2 regions of the Streptomyces sp. CS113 genome follow, and region 2 is predicted to be linked to the other one. Evidence: riboswitches for the same ligand, from Rfam matches in the RefSeq annotation. Region 2 holds a riboswitch; the other holds the start of a gene.
The links. Region 2 has a riboswitch for S-adenosylmethionine ahead of B9W62_RS28255 (aminotransferase class V-fold PLP-dependent enzyme). Riboswitches for the same ligand answer to the same signal wherever they lie in the genome.

Region 1: another riboswitch for S-adenosylmethionine. It lies ahead of thrC (threonine synthase); the one in region 2 lies ahead of B9W62_RS28255 (aminotransferase class V-fold PLP-dependent enzyme).

Annotation. Positions count from the first base shown of each region.
Region 1 is NZ_KZ195574.1:4,801,524-4,809,853, reverse strand. It holds gene groL (chaperonin GroEL) at 1-1,193, opposite strand, end outside; gene B9W62_RS21465 (cold-shock protein) at 1,520-1,723, opposite strand; gene B9W62_RS21460 (MoaD/ThiS family protein) at 2,165-2,440, opposite strand; gene thrC (threonine synthase) at 2,437-3,729, opposite strand; SAM riboswitch class I at 3,747-3,894, opposite strand; gene B9W62_RS21450 (glucosyl-3-phosphoglycerate synthase) at 4,045-4,989, shown strand; gene B9W62_RS21445 (hypothetical protein) at 5,000-5,710, opposite strand; gene B9W62_RS21440 (alpha,alpha-trehalose-phosphate synthase (UDP-forming)) at 5,856-7,244, shown strand; gene B9W62_RS21435 (hypothetical protein) at 7,254-7,742, opposite strand; gene otsB (trehalose-phosphatase) at 7,887-8,330, opposite strand, start outside.
Region 2 is NZ_KZ195574.1:6,296,320-6,304,649, forward strand. It holds gene B9W62_RS28240 (cytochrome bc1 complex Rieske iron-sulfur subunit) at 1-345, shown strand, start outside; gene B9W62_RS28245 (cytochrome bc1 complex cytochrome b subunit) at 342-1,979, shown strand; gene trpD (anthranilate phosphoribosyltransferase) at 2,111-3,175, shown strand; SAM riboswitch class IV at 3,264-3,380, shown strand; gene B9W62_RS28255 (aminotransferase class V-fold PLP-dependent enzyme) at 3,532-4,917, shown strand; gene B9W62_RS28260 (glycerate kinase) at 4,839-6,092, opposite strand; gene B9W62_RS28265 (SLC13 family permease) at 6,104-7,519, opposite strand; gene B9W62_RS28270 (response regulator transcription factor) at 7,602-8,267, opposite strand; gene B9W62_RS28275 (sensor histidine kinase) at 8,307-8,330, opposite strand, start outside.

The sequences.
Region 1 (8,330 bases), 1.5 Mb from region 2:
ACGGCGTCCTCGATGCGGTGCTTGCGCTCCTTGAGCTCGACCTCGGTGGCGGCACCGGCCTTGATGACGGCCACGCCGCCGGCCAGCTTCGCCAGGCGCTCCTGGAGCTTCTCGCGGTCGTAGTCCGAGTCGCTGTTCTCGATCTCGGCGCGGATCTGGTTGACCCGGCCCTGGACCTGGTCGGCCGAGCCGGCGCCGTCCACGATCGTGGTCTCGTCCTTGGTGATGACGACCTTGCGCGCGCTGCCCAGCAGGTCCAGCGTGGCGTTCTCGAGCTTGAGGCCGACCTCCTCGGAGATGACCTCGCCGCCCGTGAGGATGGCGATGTCGCCGAGCATGGCCTTGCGGCGGTCGCCGAAGCCCGGGGCCTTGACGGCGACGGACTTGAAGGTGCCGCGGATCTTGTTGACGACCAGGGTCGACAGGGCCTCGCCCTCGACGTCCTCGGCGATGATCAGCAGCGGCTTGCCCGACTGCATGACCTTCTCCAGGAGCGGCAGCAGGTCCTTGACGTTGCCGATCTTGGAGTTGGCGATCAGGATGTACGGGTCGTCGAGCGACGCCTCCATACGCTCCATGTCGGTGGCGAAGTACGCCGAGATGTAGCCCTTGTCGAAGCGCATACCCTCGGTGAGCTCCAGCTCCAGACCGAAGGTCTGGGACTCCTCGACGGTGATGACGCCTTCCTTGCCGACCTTGTCCATGGCCTCGGCGATGAGCTCGCCGATCTGGGTGTCGGCGGCGGAGATGGAGGCCGTGGAGGCGATCTGCTCCTTGGTCTCGACATCCTTGGCCTGCTCGAGCAGGGCGGCGGAGACGGCCTCGACGGCCTTCTCGATACCGCGCTTGAGGGCCATCGGGTTGGCGCCGGCGGCGACGTTGCGCAGGCCTTCCTTGACCAGGGCCTGGGCGAGGACGGTCGCGGTGGTCGTACCGTCACCGGCGACGTCGTCCGTCTTCTTGGCGACTTCCTTGACCAGCTCGGCGCCGATCTTCTCGTACGGGTCCTCGAGCTCGATCTCCTTGGCGATGGAGACACCATCGTTGGTGATCGTGGGGGCGCCCCACTTCTTCTCGAGGACGACGTTGCGGCCCTTGGGGCCGAGCGTCACCTTGACGGCGTCCGCGAGCTGGTTCATGCCGCGCTCGAGGCCGCGCCGCGCCTCCTCGTCGAACGCGATGATCTTGGCCATGTGAAGTGGTCCCTCCAGGACTGGGGGTGATTCCTTCGGACCGCGCCCGCGCCCGCGACGGACGGCTCGCCGACCGCGTGGTTCCTTCCCCACCCGGCCCGCGGGCCTCACCGACCCGGTCCTTCGTTGTCACTCTCACCTTCAGAGTGCTAACGCCAATGATTAGCACTCGCCCCCATCGAGTGCAAGCGCCTCTCGGGGATCGGGCCCCGCCGTCAGCCACCCGCGAACAAGGGGACGAGGGACGTCCGGGCAGGCCGAAGGGCCCGTACCCAGGAGGTACGGGCCCTTCGGATGAAGACCGGGTGCTGCGGTGGCCGCGCGTCTCAGGCGCTGAGGCGAACCATGTCGGCCTGCGGGCCCTTCTGACCCTGCGAGATCTCGAACTCGACCCGCTGGCCTTCTTCGAGGGTGCGGTAGCCGTCCATCTGAATCGCGCTGTAGTGGACGAAAACATCCGCACCACCGTCGACCGCGATGAAGCCGTACCCCTTCTCCGCGTTGAACCACTTGACGGTGCCCTGAGCCATGCCTAACTCCCCTATTACTGGCCCTTGCACAGATCCGCACTTCGCGAATCCGGGTCAGACCTCGCCCCCTCACGACTGGGGGCGTGCGCCGGAACGCGTCGACCGCGGCTGAATGTATCTGTCCAACTGCCGTCTGCAACAGGTCAATCGGACGAGAAATCTGGACGCACCCGGTCCGGAATGTGGCGAGAATTCGCCTGAATTCGGGTCAAGTCGGGTCACGCAAAGGGAACAAAAGCCGCGAAATACGCTCGCACTTTGGCTGCTTCTTGTCGGGCGGGCGGCAGGAATTAACGGTTCCCGTTGTGCTGATCGGGAGCGCGTTCCCCAACTCTACCGCGCTCAACCACATGGAATTGCCCCCTCCGTTTCTCTTACGGAGAGGGCAATACGCACTACAAGGTGTATCTGCGGTGGATCAGTCCCGCATCGGTGACCGCGTCAGCCGCCGGCCACCGCCGGGATGATCGAGACGCCCGCGCCGTCCGGCGTCGCCGTCTCCAGACCCTGCTCGAAGCGGACGTCGTCGTCGTTGACGTAGACGTTGACGAAGCGGCGCAGCTTGCCCTGGTCGTCCAGGACGCGGGCGGCGATGCCGGTGTGGTTCTTCTCCAGGTCGGAGATGACCTCCCCGAGGTTGGCCCCGTCGGCGCTCACCTCGGCCTTGCCGCCGGTGTAGGTGCGCAGGATGGTCGGGATGCGAACGGTCACGCTCATGCGAGGCCAGCCTCTCGGAAGGAGTCCAGGTTCGGGCGGATGGTGGCGGTGAGGCCGGTGCCGGCCACCGCGTCGAGGGTCTTCAGGCCGTCGCCGGTGTTCAGGACGACGGTGGTGAGCGAGGGGTCGAGGACGCCGTTCTCGATCAGCTTCTTGGTGACGCCGACCGTCACGCCGCCCGCCGTCTCCGCGAAGATGCCCTCCGTGCGGGCGAGCAGCTTGATCGCGTCCACGACCTGCTCGTCGGTCACGTCCTCCACGGCGCCGCCGGTACGGCGGGCGATGTCGAGGACATAGGGGCCGTCGGCCGGGTTGCCGATGGCCAGCGACTTGGCGATGGTGTTGGGCTTCTGCGGGCGGACCACGTCGTGCCCGGCCTTGTACGCGGTGGAGACCGGCGAGCAGCCCTCGGCCTGCGCGCCGAAGATCTTGTAGGGCTTGTCCTCGACCAGGCCCAGCTCGATCAGCTCCTTCAGCCCCTTGTCGATCTTCGTCAGCTGGGAGCCGGAGGCGATCGGCACGACGATCTGGTCGGGCAGCTGCCAGCCGAGCTGCTCGCAGATCTCGTACGCGAGGGTCTTGGAACCCTCGGCGTAGTACGGCCGCAGGTTGACGTTGACGAAGCCCCAGCCCTCGCCGGCCGGGTCGCCGATCAGCTCGGAGCAGAAGCGGTTCACGTCGTCGTAGTTGCCCTCGATGCCGACCAGCTCACCGCCGTAGACGGCGGCCATGACGACCTTGCCCTGCTCCAGGTCGTGCGGGATGAACACGCAGGAGCGGAAGCCGGCCCGGGCGGCGGCGGCGCCGACGGCCCCGGCGAGGTTGCCGGTGGAGGAGCAGGACAGGGTGGTGAAGCCGAAGGCGCGGGCGGCCTCGATGGCCTGGGCGACGACGCGGTCCTTGAAGGAGTGCGTGGGGTTGCCGGAGTCGTCCTTGACGTAGAGCCCGCCGGTGACGCCCAGCTCGCGGGCGAGGTTGTCGGCCTTGACGAGCTTGGTCCAGCCGGGGTTGATGTTCGGCTTGGTCGCGACGTCGGCCGGGACGGGCAGCAGGGGGGCGTAGCGCCAGATGTTCGCGGGGCCCGCTTCGATCCGCTTGCGCAGCTCTTCACTGTCGTAGGCGGAGAAGTCGTAGGCGATCTCGAGGGGGCCGAAACACTCTTCGCAGGCGAAGACCGGTCCGAGCGGAACCCGGTGGCCGCACTCCCGGCAGCTCAGCGCGGCGGCGGGGCCGAGGTCGACGGCGGCGTCGGTGGGGTTCGTGGAGGTTTCGGCAGTCTGCACAGCCATGGAGGCGAGGCCCTTTCTCCTCATCTTCCTCACGACGCATCTCGCCGTGAGACGGATTTGGCACCTTCCCTAGCCGGGAGCCTCGCCACGTCCGTGTGACAAGAACCGACTGGAGGGTTGCCGGGGCTTCATCGGGCCGTATCCCTCTGCCCCTCTGGATGAGCGGTGTGAAGTTGTTTCGCTGGTACACGCGGCGACCCCGGCATGCGGTGGTCCCACGCGTTGTTCAAGACTGTAACCGAAGGCCAGGACGGTTGAGATAGTCGTCCGTACCGCGAGATGGATCACAACGGATCACGAAGGAGACCTCGGGACGTGCTGGAAGAAGTCGAGCGCTGGCTGGACGCACGCTCCTGGGCCGCCGGGGACCGGCCGGTCCAGCACCTTCTGTCCGCCAAGCACGCCACCGGGCAGTCGGTCAGCGTGGTGCTCCCCGCCCTGGACGAGGAGGCGACGGTCGGCGACATCGTCGCGGTGATCCGGCGGGAGCTGGTGCTCGGGGTCCCGCTGGTCGACGAGATCGTGGTCGTGGACTCCGGGTCGAGCGACCGCACGTCGGAGGTGGCCGCGGCGGCCGGCGCGCGCGTCGTCCACCGGGACGCGATCCTGCCCCGCATCCCCGCCGTGCCCGGCAAGGGCGAGGTGCTGTGGCGTTCGCTGCTGGTCACCGGCGGGGACATCGTCTGCTTCGTCGACGCCGACCTGCGCGAGTTCTCGGCCGACTTCGTCTCCGGGATCGTGGGCCCGCTGCTCACCGACCCGGACGTGCACCTGGTCAAGGCCATGTACGACCGGCCGCTCGGCACCGCCCCCGGCCAGGGCGGCCGGGTCACGGAGCTGATGGCCCGCCCGCTGCTCAACATGCACTGGCCGCAGCTGGCCGGCTTCGTCCAGCCGCTGGGCGGCGAGTACGCGGCCCGCCGCTCCCTGCTGGAACGGCTCCCCTTCCCGGTCGGCTACGGCGTCGAGCTGGGCATGCTGGTGGACGCCCTGCACCTGGTGGGCCTGGACGCGCTCGCGCAGGTCGACGTGGGGGTCCGCGTCCACCGCCACCAGGACGGCCGGGCCCTGGGCCGGATGGCCGCCGCGATCTACCGCACCGCCCAGCTCCGGCTGGCCCGCGGCCACCTGGTCCGGCCGGCCCTCACCCAGTTCGAACGCGGCGTCGACGGCTTCGAGCCGCACACCTACGCCGTGGACACCGAGGAACGCCCCCCGATGACGGAGATCACGGAGTACGCGACCCGGCGGGTGGCCTGACCTCCGGGCCTCAGCCGGGGACGCCGTCCGACCAGCGCCACCGGCCGGCGGAGTCCGGCTCGCAGGTCAGGTACTCGCCGCCGCGGCCGTGGGTGCTCAGACCCCGGTGCTTCTTGGCGCAGAACTGGCCGTCGGCGTAGCAGTTGCCGGCCGGGCTCTTCAGCTCGCAGGTACCGCTGCCGCCGCCCCCGGTGCCGCCACCGGTGGTGCCGCCCGTGCCGCCGTCCCGGGTCTTCGACGGCTCGGGGGTCGGCTCGGGAGTGTGCAGCAGGCGGCCGGCGCAGTCACGGCCGTCACGCGGAACGGTGAACGTCACGGCACCGGAGCCGCCGCTCTGCTCGCAGACCTTCTCGCCGCTGCCCCAGGAGGAGGCCCGCTGTCCGGTGCCCTGGAGGCGCACGGTGTAGCCGACGTGTGCCTTCTCGGCCGCGCTGACGGCCGCCCCGATGCTGCCGCCGGTGAGGTCCGGCAGCGTGACGGCGGTCGGGGTGGGAGTCGGGGTGGGAGTCGGGGACTCGGTGCCGGGGGACGCCTCGGGAGTGGGACTGCTGCTCGGCGTGGCCGTGCCGGTGGCGGAGGCCGCGGCCTTCGCGGGAGTCTCGTCCGCCGTGCTGCTCGCGTCGCCGTCCCCGCAGCCGGCCAGGGCCAGCGCGAAGGCCGCGATCAGTGCCGCCGTGCCCGCGAGTCTGCTCGTGCGCCGGTGCCGTGTGCGTATGGGCATGGTGCGCCCACCCCCCAAGAAGTTGAAATGTGCACCGCACATCCTCAACCTGTTCACACTTTTCACACAAGACGCGTGACCGAATCGCCGTCGGGGTGACACCGGGGAACGTTTGAGGTTCGAGGGGTCGGGCTAGGTTGAGGCCATGGCTTCTAGGTTCGGTGCTGCTCAGGTGCTGGTCGCCTCCAACCGGGGGCCCGTCTCGTACGAGGTGCGGGAGGACGGGTCGCTGCACGCCAAACGGGGCGGGGGCGGGCTGGTCTCGGGGCTGTCGGCCATCGGGCCCGACGCCGGCGCGCTGTGGGTGTGCTCGGCGCTGGGCGACGGCGACCGCGAGGCGGTGCGGCGCGGGGTCGGCGAGGACGGCGTGCGGATGCTGGACGTACCGGCCGACGTGCACGCGGACGCGTACAACGGGATCGCCAACAGCGTGCTGTGGTTCGTGCACCACATGCTCTACCAGACGCCTCTGGAGCCCGTCTTCGACGCGGAGTTCCGGCGGCAGTGGGCCTCCTACGAGGCGTACAACCGGGCCTTCGCGGAGGCGCTGGCCGAGGAGGCGGCCGAGGGCGCGGTCGCGATCGTGCAGGACTACCACCTGACGCTGGTGCCGGGGATGCTGCGCGAGCTGCGGCCCGACCTCAGGATCGGGCACTTCTCGCACACGCCGTGGGCCCCGGTCGACTACTTCCGGCTGCTGCCGGACGACATCGCCGAGCAGGTGCTGCGCGGGATGCTGGGCGCCGACCGGCTCGGCTTCCTCACCCGGCGCTGGGCCGACGCGTTCAGCGCCTGCTGCGACGCCGTGGTCGGCGGGCTCGGCGGCACGGAGATCGGCGTGCACGGGCTCGGCGCCGACGGCGACTTCCTGCGCAAGCGGTCGCACGAGGCCGATGTCGAGGAGCGGATGGCGGAGCTGCGGGAGCAGATCGGCCAGGGGCGCCGCACGATCGTGCGGGTGGACCGGACCGAGCTGTCCAAGAACATCGTGCGGGGGCTGCTGGCCTACCGGGAGCTGCTGGCGGGGCGGCCCGAGTGGCGCGAGCGGGTCGTGCACGTCGCGTTCGCCTACCCCTCGCGGCAGGACCTCGCCGTGTACCGGGACTACACCGCCGAGGTGCGGCGGGTCGCGGAGGCCGTCAACGAGGAGTTCGGCACGCCGGGCTGGACGCCGGTCGTGCTGAACCTGAAGGACGACTTCGCCCGGTCGCTGGCGGCGTACCGGCTGGCGGACGTGGCGCTCGTCAACCCCGTGCGGGACGGGATGAACCTCGTCGCGAGGGAGGTGCCGGTCGTCTCCGACACGGGGTGCGCGCTGGTGCTGTCGCGGGAGGCGGGGGCGTACGAGGAGCTGGGCGAGGACGCGGTGGTGGTGAACCCGTACGACGTGGTCGGGACGGCGGACGCGCTGCACGAGGCGCTCGTCCTGCCGGCCGGGGAGCGGGCCGAGCGCTCGAAGCGGCTGGCGGCCGCCGGCACCGCGCTGCCCCCGGCCCGGTGGTTCCTGGAGCAGCTGGACGCGCTGCGGGGCTGACGGGCGGGGCTACCGGGCCTGGACCGGCGGGCAGGTGCCGGTGTCCTCGCCGATCGAGTTGATCTCGGCGTTCGGCCGCGGGTCACCGGCGTAGTCGAGCTGGTCCGTGCACTTCACCCCGTCCTGCTTCGGGGTGCCGGACGGCGTGCCGCCCGACTGGACCGGCGGGCAGGTTCCGGTCTCCGCGCCGATCGAGTTGATCTCCGCGTTCGACCGCGGGTCACCGGCGTAGTTCCGCTGGTCCGTGCACTTCTTTCCCGCACCCTGGTCCGGCTGCGTGGCGTCCGGGGTGTCCGGGGTGTCCGAGGACGTGCCGCCGGTGGTGGTCCCCTCGTCGGCGGTGGGGGTCCGGGCGGTGCTCGGCGCGGTGGCGGTGGGGGAGTCCGAGGCGAGGGCGTCGTAGGGGCCGCCGCCGTCGCCGCCGTTGCCGCAGGCGGTGAGCGCCAGGCCGAGGGCCAGGGCGGCGAGGGCGAGCATCGGGGTCTTCCGAGCGGTCATGACGGGTTCCTCCACGGTCCTGGGCCTTGGGCCCCACTGGGCGGCCTTACGGCGTGCAAGAGCGGGGGGCCGCGGGCCGGGTTGCCCCGCCCGCGGCGTCCGGACACGGCTGTGACAGGCGGGGGAACCGTCCGTGACGTTGTCTCAGCCCAGCCGGTGCGCGAGGGCCGCCAGCAGGGCCACCACGCCGGCCGGGCCGGGCACCTCCACGTCCGCGCGCTTCCTCAGTTCCGTCACCTCGTCGCTGCCGCTGCACACCAGGAGTCCCGGGGTGCCCTCGGCACGGAGGGTGTCGACGGCCGCGTAGGCCGGGAGGTCGCCGAGGTCGTCGCCGGCGAAGAGGACGCAGGCGGCGTCGAGGGAGTGGACGTACGCGCGCAGGGCCGCGCCCTTGTCCATGCCGGGTGGGCGCAGCTCCAGGACCATGCGGCCGGGTTCGACGATCAGGCCGTGCCGGGAGGCCAGGTCGGCGAGGGGGGCGCGCAGGGCGTCGAAGGCGGCCTGCGGGTCGGGGGCGCGGCGGGTGTGGACGGCGACCGCGTGCCCCTTGTCCTCGGTCCAGGTGCCCTGCGCCGCCCCGGACCGCTC
Region 2 (8,330 bases):
TTCCAGAACGAGATCGCCAAGGCCGCCCTGATGATCATCCGGCTGGAGCCGGAGTCCATCAAGGACAAGCGCGAACTCGAGTGGTCGCACGAGGGCATCGTGGCGTACTCGAAGATCTGCACCCACGTCGGTTGCCCGATCTCCCTGTACGAGCAGCAGACGCACCACGCGCTCTGCCCCTGCCACCAGTCCACCTTCGACCTTGCCGACGGTGCCCGGGTCATCTTCGGTCCCGCCGGTCACGCCCTGCCGCAGCTGCGCATCGGCGTGAACGACGAGGGTTACCTCGAAGCGCTCGGCGACTTCGAAGAGCCCGTCGGTCCTGCTTACTGGGAGCGCGGATGAGTACTGCAGACAACGAAGCGTCCCGCTCGCGCGGGAAGGCACCGGCCGGCGAGCGCGTCGCCGACTGGGCCGACGGCCGGCTGGGGATCTACTCCCTGGCCAAGGCCAACATGCGCAAGATCTTCCCCGACCACTGGTCGTTCATGCTGGGTGAGGTCTGCCTCTACAGCTTCATCATCATCATCCTCACGGGTGTGTACCTGACGCTGTTCTTCCACCCGTCGATGGCCGAGGTCGAGTACCACGGCTCGTACGTGCCGCTGCAAGGCCAGATGATGAGTGAGGCCTACGCCTCCACTCTGGACATCAGCTTCGACGTCCGCGGCGGTCTGCTGATCCGGCAGATCCACCACTGGGCCGCGCTGATCTTCCTGGCCGGCATGTTCGTGCACATGATGCGCGTCTTCTTCACCGGCGCGTTCCGCAAGCCGCGCGAGGTCAACTGGCTGTTCGGCTTCCTGCTGCTCGTCCTCGGCATGTTCACCGGCTTCACCGGTTACTCGCTCCCGGACGACCTGCTCTCGGGCACCGGTATCCGCTTCATGGAGGGCGCGATCCTGTCCGTGCCGATCGTCGGCACGTACATCTCGTTCTTCCTCTTCGGCGGCGAGTTCCCCGGCCACGACTTCGTGTCCCGGTTCTACTCGATCCACATCCTGCTGCTGCCGGGCATCATGCTCGGGCTGCTGGTGGGCCACCTGATCCTGGTCTTCTACCACAAGCACACGCAGTTCGCGGGTCCCGGCAAGACCAACAAGAACGTCGTCGGCATGCCGCTGCTGCCGGTGTACACGGCGAAGGCCGGAGGCTTCTTCTTCCTGGTCTTCGGTGTGATCTCCGTGGTGTCGGCCATCGCCACGATCAACCCGATCTGGGCCATCGGCCCCTACCGGCCGGACCAGGTCTCCACCGGCGCCCAGCCGGACTGGTACATGGGCTTCTCCGAGGGCCTGATCCGGGTGATGCCCGGCTGGGAGATCAACTTCTGGGGCCACACACTCGTCCTGGGCGTGTTCATCCCGCTGCTGATCTTCCCGCTGGTCCTGGCGGCGATCGCGGTCTACCCGTTCATCGAGTCCTGGGTCACCGGCGACAAGCGCGAGCACCACATCCTGGACCGCCCGCGCAACGCCCCGACCCGTACGGCCTTCGGTGTCGCCTGGCTGACCGTCTACTTCGTGCTGCTGATCGGTGGCGGCAACGACCTGTGGGCCACGCACTTCCACCTGTCGATCAACGCGATCACCTGGTTCGTCCGCGTCGCGTTCTTCGTCGGCCCGGTCGTCGCCTTCATCGCCACCAAGCGGATCTGCCTCGGCCTCCAGCGCCGGGACAAGGAGAAGGTGCTGCACGGACGCGAGTCCGGCATCATCAAGCGCCTGCCGCACGGTGAGTTCATCGAGGTGCACGAGCCGCTCAGCCAGGAGCAGCTGCACACGCTCACGGCGCACGAGCAGTACAAGCCGGCCGAGATCGGCCCGACGGTCGACGAGAACGGCGTCGAGCGCAAGGTGCGCGGCACGCAGAAGCTCCGTGCCAAGCTCAGCGAGTCGTACTACGGCGAGGAGTCGCAGATTCCGAAGCCGACCGTCGAGGAGTACAAGGAGATCACGAGCGGCCACGGCCACCACTGACCCTCCAGCGTCGCCACACCACGGTCGAAGGGCCCCGTTCCGGTCTGCGGACGGGGCCCTTCGCCGTGCCCGCGGCTGGATAGGGTGGGAGCACGATCCCCGTCGACGACACACACGATTCAGGAGCGGCTATGAGCGCTGTGACCCCCGCTGGAGGCGACACCACGGCGGACCGCTCCTGGCCCGCCCTGCTGAACAAACTGCTGGACGGCCGCGACCTGAGCGCGGACGACACCGCCTGGGCGCTGGACGTGATCATGCGCGGCGAGGCGACCGACGCGCAGATCGCCGCCTTCGCGGTGGGTCTGCGGTTCAAGGGCGAGACGGTCGAGGAGATCTCCGGGCTGGTCCGCACCATGTACGAGCACGCCAACGTGATCGAGGTGCCGGGGGAGACCGTCGACATCGTCGGCACCGGCGGCGACGGCGCCAAGACCGTCAACATCTCCACCATGTCCGCGATCGTCGTGGCCGGCACGGGCGCCAAGGTCGTCAAGCACGGCAACCGGGCCGCCTCCTCGGCGTCCGGGGCCTCCGACGTCCTGGAGAAGCTCGGCGTCAATCTGGAGCTGACGCCGAAGCGGGTGGCGGAGGTCGCCGAGGAAGCCGGCATCACCTTCTGCTTCGCCGTGAAGTTCCACCCGGCGCTGCGCCATGTGGCGGCGGCCCGCGGTCAGCTCGGCATCCGCACGGTGTTCAACTTCCTGGGCCCGCTGACCAACCCCGCCCGGGTGAAGGCCCAGGCGATCGGGGTGGCGCACGCCCGGATGGCGCCGATCATCGCCGGTGTCTTCGCCGAGCGCGGCCACTCGTCGCTGGTCTTCCGCGGCGACGACGGTCTCGACGAGCTGACCACCACCGCCACGTCCCGGGTGTGGACGGTGCGCGACGGCCGGGTCACCGAAGAGACCTTCGACCCGCGGGACGTCGGCCTCGAGCTGGTGCCGGTCGAGGCGCTGCGCGGCGCCGACGCCTCCTACAACGCAGACGTCGCCCGCCGCCTGCTGGCCGGCGAGACCGGCCCGGTGCGGGACGCCGTCCTGCTGAACTCGGCCGCGGCCCTGGTGGCCCTGAACCCCGGCGCGGAGCCCCTGGCGGCGCAGCTGCGGGCCGGCATGGACCGGGCGGCCGAGGCGATCGACTCCGGGGCGGCCCGGCGGGTGCTGGAGCGCTGGGTGGCCGTCAGCAACGGCTGAGCGGCAGTACGGCCGTACCTGTGACGTGCGTCCCGCGATCCGGACCCGGGTTGCGGGACGCCGATCTTTTCCCCTAGGTTTTTCGACAGGTCATGAGTGACAGTCATGAGGCCCCGGCCGACTGTCCGGCAACCCTCCGTCCGTGGCGGGGTGCCCCGGGTGAAGACCAGGTCGTGGACAGCAAGGTCCACGGCAAGCGCGGACCCCTCGCGGAACCAGGGGTCCTGGGTCGTCCGAGGGAGTCTTCCGTGAACCAGCGAATGCGATAGGGCCGCAGAGCCCCGCCTCCGCACGCACCCTTCTTCTCTTCACTTTCACAGCGCCCCGCCGCGCGCTGGTCCTCACGGGAGTCCGCCATGTCCGTACCCACCGCTGTCGCCACCCCGCTGCCCGTCCTCGGCCGGGACGTCACCGTGCCGCTCGTCACCGGCGGGGAGGTCACCTACGCCGCGCTCGACTACGCCGCCAGCGCGCCCGCGCTCCAGCGGGTCTGGGACGACGTGGCCGCCTACGCCCCGTACTACGGCAGCGTGCACCGGGGCGCCGGGTACCTCTCGCAGTTGTCGACCGACCTGTTCGAGAACGCCCGCAAGGCCGTCGCCGAGTTCCTCGGCTGCCGGGACGAGGACCAGGTGGTCTTCACCCGGTCCACCACCGACTCCCTGAACCTGCTCGCCGCCGCGCTGCCCGCCGGCTGCCGGGTCTTCGTCTTCGAGACCGAGCACCATGCCTCGCTGCTGCCCTGGCGGGACGCCGACGTGACCTACCTCGACGCCCCGCGCACGCCCGCGCAGGCCGTCGAGACCCTGGAGCGGGCCCTCGCCGCCCGCGAGCCGTACGGGCCCGCCCTGGTCTGCGTCACCGGCGCCTCCAACGTCACCGGTGAGCTGTGGCCGGTGCGGGAACTGGCCGCCGCCGCCCACGCGCACGGCGCCCGGATCGTGCTGGACGCCGCCCAGCTCGCCCCGCACCACCCGGTGAGCGTGCGCGACCTGGACGTCGACTGGGTCGCCTTCTCCGGGCACAAGCTGTACGCGCCCTTCGGCTCCGGCGTGCTCGCCGGGCGGGCCGACTGGCTGCGCGAGGCCGAGCCGTACCTGGCCGGCGGCGGCGCCAGCCGCAGCGTCTCCCGGCGCGCGGACGGCGGCGTGGACGTGCGGTGGCACGACAGCGCCGCACGGCACGAGGCCGGGTCGCCCAACGTCATCGGCGCCTATGCGATCGCCTCCGCCTGCAAGGCGCTCACCGAGGCCGGGTTCGACTCGCTGGTCGCCCGCGAGGAGTACCTGATCCGGAAGGTGCGCGAGGGCCTCGCCGAGGTGCCCGAGGTGCGCGTCCTGTCCCTCTTCGGGGACGACGCGCCGCGCGTCGGGGTGCTGTCCTTCGTCGTCGAGGGCTGGAACAGCTCGCACTTCGCCGCCGCGCTCTCCGCCGAGTACGGCATCGGCGTGCGCGACGGCCTGTTCTGCGCCCACCCGCTGCTGCGCACCCTGCTCGGCAGCGACCCGCAGGCGCAGGGCGAGTGCGGGGCGCCCGAGGCGTCGCCCGGCGAGAAGTCCCTCAACGCCATCCGCGTCAGCTTCGGCGCGGGCACCCCCGACGAGCACGTCGAGCGGTTCGTGGGCGCCGTCCGGGAACTGGTGAGCGACGGCGCCCGCTGGAACTACCGCACCGAGGACGGGCGCTGCGTGCCCGACACCACCTCCGCCGCTCCCGCCGCCACGGCGGGTACCGGCGCCTGAGCCGCCCGGCCCGGCAGCCGCGACCCCAGCACCACCATCCGCAGCGCCCGCTCCGTGGCGTCCGTGAGGAGTTCGGAGGCGCGCAGCAGCGCGTCCGCCAGGGCCATCGGCGCCGGCATGATCCCGTGGCAGGCGTCCACCCCCGGCACCTCGTGTGCGCCCTCGCCGAGGGTGCCGGCCAGGGCGAGGACGGGCCGGCCGGAGAGCTTGGCGCGGCGGGCCACCTCGGCCGGGACCTTGCCGCGCGGCGTCTGGTGGTCCAGGGCGCCCTCGGCGGTGAGGACCAGGTCGGCGCGGGCGAGGCGGGCGTCCAGGTCGACATGGTCGAGGAGCACGTCGAAGCGGGGCAGCAGCCGCGCGCCGACGGCGGCGAGCCCCGCGCCGAGACCGCCGGAGGCGCCGGTGCCCGGGCCCGTCCGCAGGTCGGTGCCGACGGTGCCGAGGTCGCGGGTGAGGACGCGCGCCCAGTTCTCCAGCCCGGCCGACAACTCCTCGACCTGCGCGGGCGTCGCCCCCTTCTGCGGTCCGAACACCCGGGCCACGCCCCGCGGTCCGCACAGCACGTTGTACGGGTTGCAGGCGACGAGCAGCTCGGTGTCCTTCAGCCGGGCGTCCAGCCCCGACGCGTCGATGCGGACCAGGCGGTTCAGCTCCCGTCCGCCGGGGCCCAGTTCGAAGCCGTCCGCGTCCAGCAGCCGGGCCCCGAGCGCCTGGAGCGCGCCCGCGCCCCCGTCGGAGGTGCCCGAGTCGCCGCAGCCGACCAGGACGCGCCGCACCCCGGTGTCGAGCGCGGCGCGGAGCAGCTCGCCGACGCCGTACGTGGTGGTGACGCCCGGGTCGCGCAGGGCGCGGGGCACCAGGGACAGGCCGGCCACGGCCGCCATCTCCACCACCGCCGTGTCCCGGGCGCCGAGCAGGGCGAAGTGGGTGCCGATCCGGTCGCCGACCGGACCGGTGGCGGCGAGCGCGACCAGCCGTCCGCCGGTCGCCGACGCCAGCGCGACGGCGGTGCCCTCGCCGCCGTCGACCAGGGGGATCCGGTCGATCTCGGCGTCCGGCAGCACCCGGCGGACGCCCGCCGCGATGGCGTCGGCGGCGGCCTGGGCGGACAGGGACTCCTTGAAGCCGCTGGGGGCGACGACGACACGGTTGAGTACACAGGACGGAGAAGACACGGACGGCTCCTTCAGCGGGTCACGGGCACGCCGAGCAGCGGCCAGACCGCGGCGGCGAAGAACAGCACGAGCAGGGCGGACAGCGGGGCCAGGACGGCGGACAGCCGCAGCAGGTCGCGCGGGGTGTAGGTGGGGACGCCGGGGACGTCGGAGAACAGCGTGACCGGCTTGGCGGAGGCCGGGAGGGTGTGGCAGAACCCGGCCGCCGCGGTCGACGCGAGCGCGGCGGCGACCGGGTTGACCCCGGCGCCGACGGCCGCCGCGATCACCAGTGGGACCAGGACGGAGGAGCGGGCCGAGCGGGACTGGAGGACGAGGTGGGCCGCCGTGCTCACCGCGACCACCACGCCGAGGAAGACCCCCGGGGCGACGTCCGCGGGCAGGCCCGACACCAGCCACCTCGCCGCACCGGAGTCGGCCAGCGCGACGCCCATCGCCATCGTGGCCGCCATGAACAGCAGCAGCGACCACGGGACGGTCTTCAGCGCGTCCTTGAGCCGTACGGTGCCCAGCGCGGGGGAGGAGGCGACGACCGCGCCGATCAGCGCCACCACGGCGGGGGAGACCCGGTGCAGGGGCTCGCTGCACCACAGGGCCACCACCGTGGCCAGCAGCAGCGCGCAGCGCTTCTCCGCCTGCGTCCACGCGCCGGTGACCGGGCTCTCGCTGTGCCGCTGTATCTCCTCGGCGGTGATGCGGACGGGGCCCGCGCGGTCCGCGCGCCGCGTGGTCGTCAGCAGGACCGTCTCGGCGGCGAGGTGGGAGGAGGCGACCGCCAGCGGCAGGCCGAGCAGCAGCCACTGGGTGAACCCGATCCGGTCCCCGGTCGCCTCCCACAGCACCGACACCGTGATCAGATGCGCACCGGCACCGATCAGGGTCGCCACCGCCGACAGCAGGATCACGGTCGGGAACAGCAGTGCCAGCATCACGACCAGTCGCTTCCGCTCGGCGAGCGCCTTGGCGAGGGCGAGGAACACCGGCAGCGCGAGCGCCGCCCGGCCCGAGGTGGCCGGCACCGCGAAGGCCGTGACGACCAGCGCGGCCGTCGTCAGGTGCACCAACTGCCGCACCGTGCGCGCCCCGCCCACCAGGAACGCCGCGGCCCGCCCCGCGAGCCCCGTCCGGGCGACCGCGGCCGCCAGTACGAAGGCGCAGATCAGCAGCCACACCGTGTCCTCACCGAGGGTGCCGAAGAGGGTGTCGCTGCTGATGACGCCGGTCGCGGTGAGGGCCAGTCCGGCCCCCAGCGCGATGTACGTGTCGTCGATCGGCGTACCGATCCAGGCGCAGGTGGCCAGCGCGAACACGGCGAGGGTCAGGCGCGCGTCGCCGCCCAGGGCGGGGAAGTTGGCGGGGATCGCCAGCAGCGCGCACAGGGACAGCGCCGCGCACAGGGCCGCCGCGAGGCGGAGGTTCAACGTCACGCCTCGAGCGTCCACGGGGGCGGTGAGCCCTCAATGAGGGTCACATGAAGGAAACTTCACCGGACCGGGCCGGACGCGGGCCTCACCAGGTCGGCAGCCGGTACCCCATCCCGCGCACCGTCTCCACCTGCTGGGCGCCCAGCTTCTTGCGCAGGGCCCGCACGTACACGTCCACGATGTTGGAGCCCGGGTCGAAGTCGTAGCCCCACACGTGCGACAGGATCTGCTCGCGGGACAGTACCTGCCCCGGGTGGCGCAGGAACAGCTCGAGCAGCACGAACTCACGTGCCGTCAGGTCCACCGTGCGGCCCTCGGCCCGGGCCCGGCGGGTGCGCAGGTCGAGGCTGAGCGACCCCGACTTCAGCACCGTCACCTCCGGCGCCCTGGCCGCCGTGCGCAGGCGCAGCCGCACCCGGGCCAGCAGTTCCTCGAAGCGGAACGGCTTGGTCATCCAGTCGTCGGCGCCGCCCTCCAGGCCGGCCACCGTGTCCCGTACCGAGTCCCGGGCGGTCAGCACGATGACGGGGGTGGTCACCCGGGCCTCACGCAGCTCCCGCAGGACCGTGAAGCCGTCCCGGCCGGGCAGCCCGATGTCCAGGACGACGAGGTCGAAGCCGCCGGTGAGGGCGTACTCGTAGGCGGCGTCGCCGTCGGCGACCGCGGTGGTGGTGAAGCCGTTGGCGCGCAGGCCCTTCTCGACGAAGGAGGCGATGCGCTCCTCGTCCTCGACGATGAGGATGCGGTTCATGGAAGCCTCTTCTTCGGGGTTCGGTGCAGCTCCGGGGGTTCAGTCCAGGGTGAGGACGAAGGT